Regions from separate parts of the Lysinibacillus sp. FW12 genome, predicted to be linked through region 3. Evidence: riboswitches for the same ligand, from Rfam matches in the RefSeq annotation. Region 3 holds a riboswitch; each other region holds the start of a gene.
The links. A riboswitch is a leader RNA that binds a small molecule or an ion and turns the genes downstream of it on or off. The one in region 3 is predicted to bind thiamine pyrophosphate.
Positions count from the first base shown of each region.

Region 1: it holds a riboswitch for thiamine pyrophosphate, as region 3 does, so the genes downstream of both, thiW (energy coupling factor transporter S component ThiW) here and thiT (energy-coupled thiamine transporter ThiT) in region 3, are expected to answer to the same signal.
Region 2: it holds a riboswitch for thiamine pyrophosphate, as region 3 does, so the genes downstream of both, thiC (phosphomethylpyrimidine synthase ThiC) here and thiT (energy-coupled thiamine transporter ThiT) in region 3, are expected to answer to the same signal.

Region 1 is NZ_CP139094.1:3,836,185-3,839,619, reverse strand. It holds gene thiW (energy coupling factor transporter S component ThiW) at 708-1,208, opposite strand; TPP riboswitch at 1,301-1,408, opposite strand; gene SJW71_RS19805 (MFS transporter) at 1,474-2,670, opposite strand; gene SJW71_RS19800 (ABC transporter substrate-binding protein) at 3,012-3,435, opposite strand, start outside.
Region 2 is NZ_CP139094.1:4,520,054-4,523,488, forward strand. It holds gene SJW71_RS23185 (catalase) at 1-82, shown strand, start outside; gene thiC (phosphomethylpyrimidine synthase ThiC) at 202-1,980, opposite strand; TPP riboswitch at 2,121-2,235, opposite strand; gene SJW71_RS23195 (AEC family transporter) at 2,314-3,243, opposite strand; gene SJW71_RS23200 (methyl-accepting chemotaxis protein) at 3,349-3,435, opposite strand, start outside.
Region 3 is NZ_CP139094.1:768,134-771,568, reverse strand. It holds gene map (type I methionyl aminopeptidase) at 1-667, opposite strand, end outside; gene thiT (energy-coupled thiamine transporter ThiT) at 949-1,509, opposite strand; TPP riboswitch at 1,629-1,736, opposite strand; gene SJW71_RS03910 (DUF4870 domain-containing protein) at 1,864-2,187, shown strand; gene SJW71_RS03905 (hypothetical protein) at 2,243-2,365, shown strand; gene SJW71_RS03900 (AAA family ATPase) at 2,406-3,435, opposite strand, start outside.

The DNA of each region.
Region 1 (3,435 bases), 1.5 Mb from region 3:
TTTTTATATTCTTTGAGGTGAATGAAAAAGTAGTCCTCGATTGAGCGGTGAGGGCGAGTTCACTGCAAAGAAGTGTAACTGCATAGAGTTGAGGAAAACGCACCAAGAAGGGGGATCCTCGCTCGAAAAGTGGGGGAAAGCGCTCCAAGGGGTGTTGTATCCGCTCCAAAAGTAAGGGAAAGCGCTCCAAGAAGTGGTGTATCCGCTCCAAAAGTAAGAGAAAGCGCTCCAAGAAGTGATGTATCCGCTCGAAAAGTAAGGGAAAGCGCTCCAAGGAGTGGTGTATCCGCTCGAAAAGTAAATGGAAAGCGCTCCAAGGAGACAGGTCTCCGCTCGAAAGTAAGGAGAAGCGCTCCAAGGAGTGGTGTATCCGCTCGAAAAGTAAGGGAAAGCGCTCTAAGGGTTGGAGTATCCGCTCCAAAAGTAAAGGAAAGCGCTCCAAAAAGTGGTGTATCCGCTCATAAAGTGAAGGGAAGCGCTCCAAAGAGTGTTGTATCCGCTCCAAAAGTAAGGGAAAGCGCTTCAAGGGTGTTGTATCCGCTCCAAAAGGAAGGAGAAGCGTTCCAAGGGTTGGAGTATCCGCTCCAAAAGTAAAGGAAAGCGCTCCAAAAGCAAATGTCCCCGCTCTAAAAGAACAAACAAAGTTATCATCAGATATAATGGAATTTCTCCATCTAATACTATATAAAAACACAGAACCCGTTCACTCAATAAAGTGAAGAATTAAAGCTCTTTACTAGGACGGTCTTCCGCAAACTGTTAGCAATCACTACGCCTAAAAGAGCACCAATAGTACTGGATGTTAAAAAGGCTGGCATGAAGAATAAGGCAGCTACGGAGGTCCCCATTAGTAACTTTGCATAAGGTACAGCGATCAGTGAAGCAAGAATTCCTGTTCCAATGATTTCGCCAATGCCAGCTAACCACATTTTACTGCTGTATTTATAAGCGAGAGCAGCACATAATGCGCCAATAACACTGCCAGGGATCGCTAATAATGATCCTGTCCCTGTAAGGATTCGAATGATGGCAGTAACAAAGGCAATTAGGACTGTAGGAACTGGCCCTAATAGAATTGCACCTACCACGTTAATTGCATGCTGGATGGGAAAGGCACGTGCAATTCCTGTCGGGATGGAGACAAAGGTAGAGCCTGCTACGGCAATAGCTACTAATAAAGCCATGACCGTTAATTTACGAATTGACATCAAGTTCACTCCTTTTGATAAAGTTTCACTAGGGAAATAAAAAGGCCGCTACCTAAAAACAATAGGAAGCGGCCTCGCGTATACAATGATAATAGCAAGTAGCGCCACTTCCCTCCGCTAGTATGAACTAGATCAGGTTCAAAGGGTCCGTATCTAAACATATACGTCTCAGCCTTTTAAAGACTCCCCTAGTGGTTAATTTTATTTAATTAGTTTACCAACACTAATGTAACATACTGCTAAAAATAGTCAATGATTTTTCAGACTACTTTGTATCTGGATGCATTAAATGAGGTGCTTTTTTCAATGTCCAGACAAGAGCAAGGAAGAAACATGCTAATAATATGATGGAGCCAAAAATATACGGGCTGTTCATATTCCAGTCGAATAATAGACCTGCTAATGCTGGTCCAATCATATTACCAAGACTCATATAAGCATTATTCAAGCCTGCAGCAAATCCCTGTTCTTTCTCTGCAAGCTTTGAGATTAGCGTATTAACAGCTGGTCGAATTAGTGTTGTTGCTGTAGAGAAAATAGTTGCTACAACTAATATAAGGGCAAAGCCAGAAACGAATAATATTAAGAAAATAGCAACGGATGCAATAAATAAATTGACTAATACGACTTTCATTTCACCAAAACGATTAAATAGTGGTGTAATAATAAACATTTGTACAACGACCCCAAAAGCACCACCGACAACTAAAATAATCGCGATATCTACGGGTGTGTAATTAAACTTTTCTGTCACGAATAAGGACAAAGTCGTTTGGAAATTAGCAATGCCGAACGAGAACACGAGCATAATTATGAGCATAACAAAATAAGGCATATGTATGGAACGAGCCATTTGCTTCGCCAGATTGTCTTGCTTTTGTTTCTGCTGAGCAGTGTTTGGTTTGGTAGAAGGTAATAAAAAGTAAGATAAAATAGATGCTACAATGGCAGCAGCTCCAGCTGTGAAAAATGGGAAGTGTAAGCTTACCTTTGCCAAAAAGCCACCAATACCAGGTCCTATCATAAAACCAAGAGACATAGCAGCACCTAACATACCCATTCCTTTCCCACGTTCTTCATAGGTTGTGACGTCGGCTACAAAAGCCATAATAGGAGGTGCAACAAATGCAGAACCAAGACCACCTAAAAAGCGTGCTAGAAAGAGCATCCATACGTCTGTAGCAAGGCCAAAGCCGATTTGTGCAAGACCTGTCACGATAAGACCGAAAATAATTAAATTTTTTCGACCATACTGATCCGAAAGATTCCCAGCAATTGGAGAAAATACGAATTGAGCTAAGGCGAACGTTGCAATAAGCATACCTAGAACTTGTCCTGCTGCACCGAATATTTTTAAGTACTCAGGCATGACAGGAATAATAATCCCAATACTCCCCATTGCGATAAACATGTTAAACATTAAAATATACAAAGCCGCCTTATTGGACTTCTGCTGGGTCATCGAATAAACCCCCTTTTTTTGTAATCAAATATAGTACAGTCTATCATAAAGAATTATCGCTTGGCTATTAGTTAAGATTATTGAAGTGGTTCGATATTTAGAATGGTTTTCCACAAAAGTTTTCTTCTTAGGTTATTTAAGATGACATGTGATGCTATATTTCTAAGTTTTAAATAATAAATTATTCATTTGACAATTGCATGATAGAAGGGGTATGTGAAAATGTGGTCATATACTAAAGTTTCTGTGACAGAAAGAACTGAATTGTTTTTTAACTATAATGAATATGCATGCAGATAAAAACTAGCGAATTGGTGTGTGAACCAATTCGCTAGTTTAAATTATCGTATACTCATTTTAAATTCTAAAAACAATTCATTATATTTTCCTAAATAGTCTGGCCCTAAGTTTTTATAGACCTCTAATGTTTCTCGTTGTTCCTCTGAAGGGTAATAGCGTTCATCAGAAACAACTTCTTCGTCCATTAAGTCCATCGCTGCAATATTAGGCGTAGAATAGCCCACATAATCGGCATTTTGAGCACCAGATTCAGCACTTAGCATAAAATTGATAAAGGCATGGGCACCATCGATATTTTTCGATGTTTTGGGAATAACCATATTATCGAACCATAAATTCGAACCTTCGTCAGGTACAGCAAAATCTAGTTCCTCATTTTCATACATCATATCGGCTGCTTGCCCAGACCAAGTGAGGGCTACAGATGCCTCATTATTGATCATTAATGGTGTAATTTCATCACCA
Region 2 (3,435 bases), 850 kb from region 3:
AGGTGTAGCAAAAGCTATGGGTCTTTCATTAGAAGGTATGGATCTTACAAACCCATATGTAAAACAACCAACAAACGTTTAATATTCCACTTATTATTGATATCCAAATCCAATTTTTACTCCATGTGAATTTTTCACTCACATGGAGTTTTTTAATCACAAAAGGCTTGTGTCGATACTACAACACAAGCCTTTTTTACATTATTGATAAATCTGACTACCCGCTTTTTTAAATTCCTCTGCCTTTTCCTTCATACCTCGATGGATCGCTTCTGTCGTATTCAAGTCTTTTTCTTTAGCATAATTTCGAATATCTTGTGAAATTCGCATACTACAGAACTTAGGACCACACATAGAGCAAAAGTGTGCTGTTTTTGCTCCTTCTGCTGGCAGAGTCTCATCATGATACTCCACCGCTCTTTCTGGATCGAGAGATAGATTGAATTGATCACGCCAGCGGAATTCAAAACGTGCTTTTGATAGTGCATCATCTCGGCGTTGTGCACCAGGATGCCCCTTCGCTAGATCTGCCGCATGTGCCGCTATTTTATACGTAATTACTCCCACTCGAACATCCTCGCGATTAGGTAAGCCAAGGTGCTCCTTTGGTGTCACATAGCAGAGCATTGCTGTCCCAAACCAGCCAATCATCGCTGCCCCAATAGCCGATGTAATGTGGTCATAGCCTGGAGCAATATCCGTTGTAAGTGGACCTAACGTATAAAAAGGCGCCTCCTTACAAACTTCTAATTGCTTGTCCATGTTTTCTTTAATCAGATGCATCGGTACATGACCTGGCCCCTCCACCATCACTTGAACATCATGTTTCCACGCAATCTGTGTTAGTTCACCTAGTGTTTCAAGCTCTGCAAATTGGGCTTCATCATTGGCGTCTGCAATTGAACCTGGACGTAGGCCATCACCTAAAGAAAAAGCAACATCATAAGTCTTCATAATTTCACAGATTTCCTCAAAATGAGTATAAAGGAAATTCTCTTGATGATGATATAAACACCACTGTGCCATAATAGAACCACCACGAGATACAATTCCCGTTACACGATTAGCTGTAAGGGGAACATAGCGTAATAGTACACCTGCATGAATCGTGAAATAATCTACACCCTGCTCGGCTTGCTCAATAAGCGTATCACGGTAAACTTCCCACGTTAAATCCTCTGCTACGCCATTTACCTTTTCCAATGCTTGATAAATTGGCACTGTTCCCACTGGTACCGCTGCATTTCGAATAATCCATTCTCTCGTTGTATGAATATGCTTACCTGTTGAAAGATCCATAATATTATCAGCACCCCAGCGTGTTGCCCATGTCATTTTTTCAACCTCTTCTGCTATAGAAGACGATACCGCGGAATTCCCAATATTGGCATTGATTTTCACATGGAAGTTACGACCGATGATCATTGGCTCCGCCTCTGGATGATTAATATTAGAAGGCATAATAGCGCGCCCAGCTGCAATTTCAGATCGGACAAATTCTGGATCCATATTTTCACGTATAGCTACAAACTCCATTTCAGGTGTAATAATTCCCTGTCTTGCATAATGCAGCTGCGTTACATTTCTCCCTTTTTTTGCTCGTAAAGGCTTTCTTGCCAATTCAGGAAAGACATTTTCATGATTACGCGGATCATCTGCACGATGAAAACCATTATCCTCCGGTTTTATAGAGCGGCCCTCATATGCTTCTACATCTCCTCGCTCTTGAATCCATCCACTTCGTAAGGCAGGTAAACCTTTTGTAATATCTACTTGATAAGATGGATCTGTATAGGGACCACTCGTATCATATACTCGAATAGGGGCGTTTTCTTCATTTCCAAAGCTTCCTGTTGTCGGACTTAATGCAATTTCTCGCATTGGTACTAAAATATCCGGACGGGAACCTTCAACATACACCTTTTTGCTTCCTTCAAAGCTAGACATAATCGTAATGTTCTTTTCACTAATTGCTGACATGAGCTACTTCTCTCCCTTAAATGTTTTTTGTTACAAGGACCGGATCTAGCTCACCCTAACAAATAAATAAAGGCCGAATCCAAAATAATTATTTGGATCCGGCCACGAATGTAAAGGTAGAAATTGCATACACATACTATGCAATAGTTTCTTAACTTTCCCACGCTGGTATGAGCCAGATCAGGTCCAAAGGGTCAAGAAACCTCTAAGCGTTTCCCTCTCAGCCTGACTCATCAGACTCCCCTAGTTAATACTATTTAGTTTGATGCTAGTGTAGCAGATATTACTATGAGATGGAAGTTTTCCATTCATTATTTTTTAATATTCTATCGATTAAGCAAATAATACGTCCGCAAGATAAATCACTATTGTTACCGTTATACAGCTGACAATAGTTGAAAATAAAACAGTTTGGGCAGCTGTTGCCGATTCCACATCGTATTCCAATGCTAGACTAGAGCTATTGCGGGATGTCGGGAAAGCACTGGCTATAAATAGTGATTGAGCGACAACTCCATCTAACCCCAATAAAAAAATAATGGCTAAAGCTACGGCTGGTCCGACAATTAAACGTGTGAAGCAGCTGACGAAAACCGTTTTATTAAACATAGATTTGATTTCAAGCTGCGATAATTGCGCACCTAACGTGATTAGTGCCACAGCAATAAAGCCATCTGCTACATGGTCTATTGGTATTTTAATAAACTGTGGAATACCGATATTAAAATAGTTCATGGCTACACCAATAATCAACGCATGAATGATGGGCATTTTAAAAAAATCTTTAATAATCGTCATTCCTGATTTGGTAGAGGAAATTAAATTATACAAACCATATGTATAAGTTGTCATATTTTGAAAGATTACAAGGATGACCTGAATCGCTACACCAATAGGTTGTGTTACAAAAATCATTTGAGCTACCGGAATGCCATAGTTCCCAGAGTTAATGAGCACAACACTATTTTTAAAAACTGCTGCCTCTGTTTTAACTAAACCAAGCCACTTCGCAAAAAGGTGACTGAGTAGCATTTGGCTCCCAATAAAAAGCACAATAAACAATCCGACCTCTGCCAGTACAGACAGCTCTACACTCGTCTCATATAAATTTACAAAAACAGCTGCTGGCATAAAGCAATATGTAATAAGCTGAGACAACGCTTTTAAATTAAAGCGAAATCTCTTTTGTAAGATAGCACCTACTATAAGTAACACTAAAATAGGTGCAACAATTTGAAAGAAAATCATTCCGAGATACATCATTTCGATGACCCCCTTCCCTTCTTTTATAGTAGTGCCGAATTTCTACTAGGTCAATGTCTCTTCCAATAAAAAAAGACTGCCTATTTGTTTAGGCAGCCCTTCATTTTACGCTAATTTAAAACGATTCACGACTTCTTGCAGTTCATTGGAAATATCGTTCATATTTTGTATAGACTCGGCTACTTTTTGTAA
Region 3 (3,435 bases):
GTGTAACAAATGTCCAACCATCACCAGCTTCTACAATATGCTCTGCTTTTGCTGAGATAAATGGCTCAACAGCAAGCACCATTCCTTCTTTCATAATCGTAGAATCCCACGCATCATAATAATTTAAAATATGATTAGGCTCATCATGTAAAGATTGACCTAAGCCATGTCCTGTTAAATTCATAATAACAGTTAAACCATTAGCATTCGCCTCTCGTTCAACCGCTTTACCTATTTGATTTAATTTAGACCCTGCTTTAACCTTTGTCATTGCTCGATCAAAAGCACTTTTAGCAACTCGGCATAGTTTTTCTTTGTCCTCATAACCCTCACCAACAACAAATGAAATGCCAGTATCTGCAAAGTATCCATTTAAAGACCCAGAAACATCGATATTCACAATATCCCCTTCTTGAATAACACGTTTTCCTGGAATACCATGTGCCACTTCTTCATTGACACTAATACATGTATATCCTGGGAAATCATATTCCCCCTTAGGTCCAGAAATAGCACCAGCCTCTGCAAACATGCGGCCAGCAATTTCATCTAGCTCAAGTGTTGTAACACCTGGTTTTGTTGCTGCTTTCATGGCTTCACGAATTTCGGCACAAATGCGTCCAATTTTTTTAAAAGCTTCAATCTCATCTTGCGTTTTTACAATCATTTATAACGTCCCTTTCATCTAATATCTATTCTTTAATATAACATAACTTTTTATGCGTATAACGATAAACGCTTTAAATATTGTATGCTTTCCTACAATGCAAAGTGCTAAAAGAGCTATTCATGACCAAAAGTCCCTTCACATGAGTGAAGGGACTTGCTTGTTGTTGAAAAAAGTTGATAATTTTGCTAATGATTCTGTGCGAAAGCGAATATCATCAAGTAGTATAGAACGAAAAGCTTTTATACCCTTTTACAATAAATCATTTGAGGAAACTTTTATTATGCTTTTCTTTGCATTAATTGTGGAGCGGCTGTGAATAAAAGCACGCCTACAATTGCCGTTAAAATGGTTGCTGGCAACATATATGTACCATTATAAATGATAGAATAGATCCATGCATTTTGATCACCCGCATACTCTGCAAAAAATACAGCTCCAGCAATTGTATGTGCTGCGTATCGTAAAAAGCCTGCAAAAACAGTACCTACGATAATGTAAAGTGCCATTTTCGTTTTGTTCATATTTTTTGCAGCATCCAACACAGGTCCACGTACAACTGCTGCTAATCCTACAACTGTAAAGGCAACACCATAATCCAATAATCCTTGAAGCCAGTGCACAATATAAGCACCAAACATGGTTTGCATAACACCCACAAGTAATCCCGTTGTTAGCCCAGCAACTAAGCCCCAACGAAATGCAATTAACATAATAGGCACCATGACAAGACTAACAGAGCCACCTTGTGCCCATACTTTAAAGGATACTTGATCGAGCACAAGGCCAATCGCTGCAAATATCGCAATCTCCACAAGCATTAATAGTCTTTTTTTGTCCATACATATTCTCTCCTTTGTTCCGATGTAGGATACAAGAGCAGGAATAGAAATGCAGACATCTTTTTTATTCCTAAAGAATGAAAAAACGATGCCAGGACAGAGCCTGACATCGTACAAGTGTCGGTTTCTATCCACATCCCTACGCAAGTGTTAACTTACAGGTTCAAAGAGTCAAGGCATTACGTGCCCAGTCTCAGCTGACATCATCAGCTCCCCTTGTGGTCGTTACATCTGAATTTATTTGAACAATCCCATTGTACGCAAAGGATTGGATGATTACAACCTCTTCCATACATTATTTTTTTGAAACTTTGCCGTTTTTCATGCGTAAATATTAAAAAAGGAGGTACAACTATGGAGAACCAAAAAATTTTATCTGCCTTTAGTTATCTTAGTATTTTCTTCGCCCCTTTTATCGTCCCATTAATTGTTTACTTTGTAACGAAAGATAGTGATGTAAAAAGACATTCAATTCGTGCACTTGTCTCTCATTTAATTCCTTTTGTTTTTGGCATCCTATTTTTTATTGTCTTTGTTTTTTCTACATTAAGATTAGATCCAACGTCAAGTAATAATACTGTGATGGTTGTTTGGTTAGTTTCATTTGCCGTTTATGCCATTGTCTCACTTGGTATTGTCATATGGAATATTATTCAGGCTGTTCGAGTAATACGTTAATGTTTCAATTTTAAGCGAAACAGGTAGTAATAATTGTAAAAGGAGCTGTTTTTTAATGAAAGTATCAAACGTTGTGAAAACTGCTGTAAAATTGGCACCTATTGTTATTCCTATCGTCAAAAAAGTAATGGCTGCAAAAAAAGGAACAACTCCTACAGCCACTTCTCGAAAAAAATAAAACAAAGGCGTATTCCCTATTTCGGAAATACGCCTTTCACTTATTTCACTTCAAAGTATGTCTGACTATGGCCATTTAATGTCTTTTCTACATGTAAAACCGCTGGCATTGCAGATTTTAATTCAGGCACATGAGAGATTACGCCAATCATGCGACCAGAATCCTGTAAATCAATTAATGTATCGATTGCTTTATTTAATGATTCCTCATCAAGCGAACCAAAGCCCTCATCAATAAACATCGTTTCAATATGAATATTACCTTGGAAGCTTTGAATTACATCTGCCATTCCTAAGGCAAGGCTTAATGAGGCATTAAATTTTTCGCCTCCCGATAATGTTTTGACATCTCGTAGTTGATCGGTATAGGCATCGTAGACATCAAGACCTAGTCCGCTTTGTTTCGCATGCTTTTCCAATCTATCTGAACGTCTGAGCTCAAATTGACCATTTGATAAATGATAAAGGCGAATATTGGCAGCTTCAGTAATTTGGTCTAAGTAATTAATTTGAATATAGCGCTCAAAAGATAACTTTTTCGAATTTTGGCCGTTTAATAATCCATAGAGCTCCTTTACTCTTCCCGCTTCTTGCTCAAGTAAATGAAGCTCCCTCGCTATTTCTTCTACTCTTTCAATAAAACCTTGGCAAGCTTGAGCAAAACCTCTCAACTGTTGTAAACGTTTAAATGCTTCCTCATAAGATATACGAAGTTGTTCTACTTTGGCTTCCATGGACACTAAATCTTGTTGCTCTTTTCCTTGAAGATACATAGCCCCTTCAGTAATTTGGATTTGCAATGTGTGTACCTGTAAAGCATAGTCACTACAAGCTTTTCGAAGGGTCTCTATTTGCAATAAACTCCGTTTGGCAGCTGTATATTCCTCGTAGCTGTCAAAGCCTATCTCCTGCATGCTTGCTGAGAATTGCTGACGTTTTTCATTCATTTTGAGTTGTAATTCTTCAAAAGTTTGTTTGGCTATTTCCATCGTCAATTTTGCATTACTTGTTGCTTCCTTCGCGCTATGCAATTCGTCTTGACTCTCTTGCCATCTTTTTTGCAAATCCATT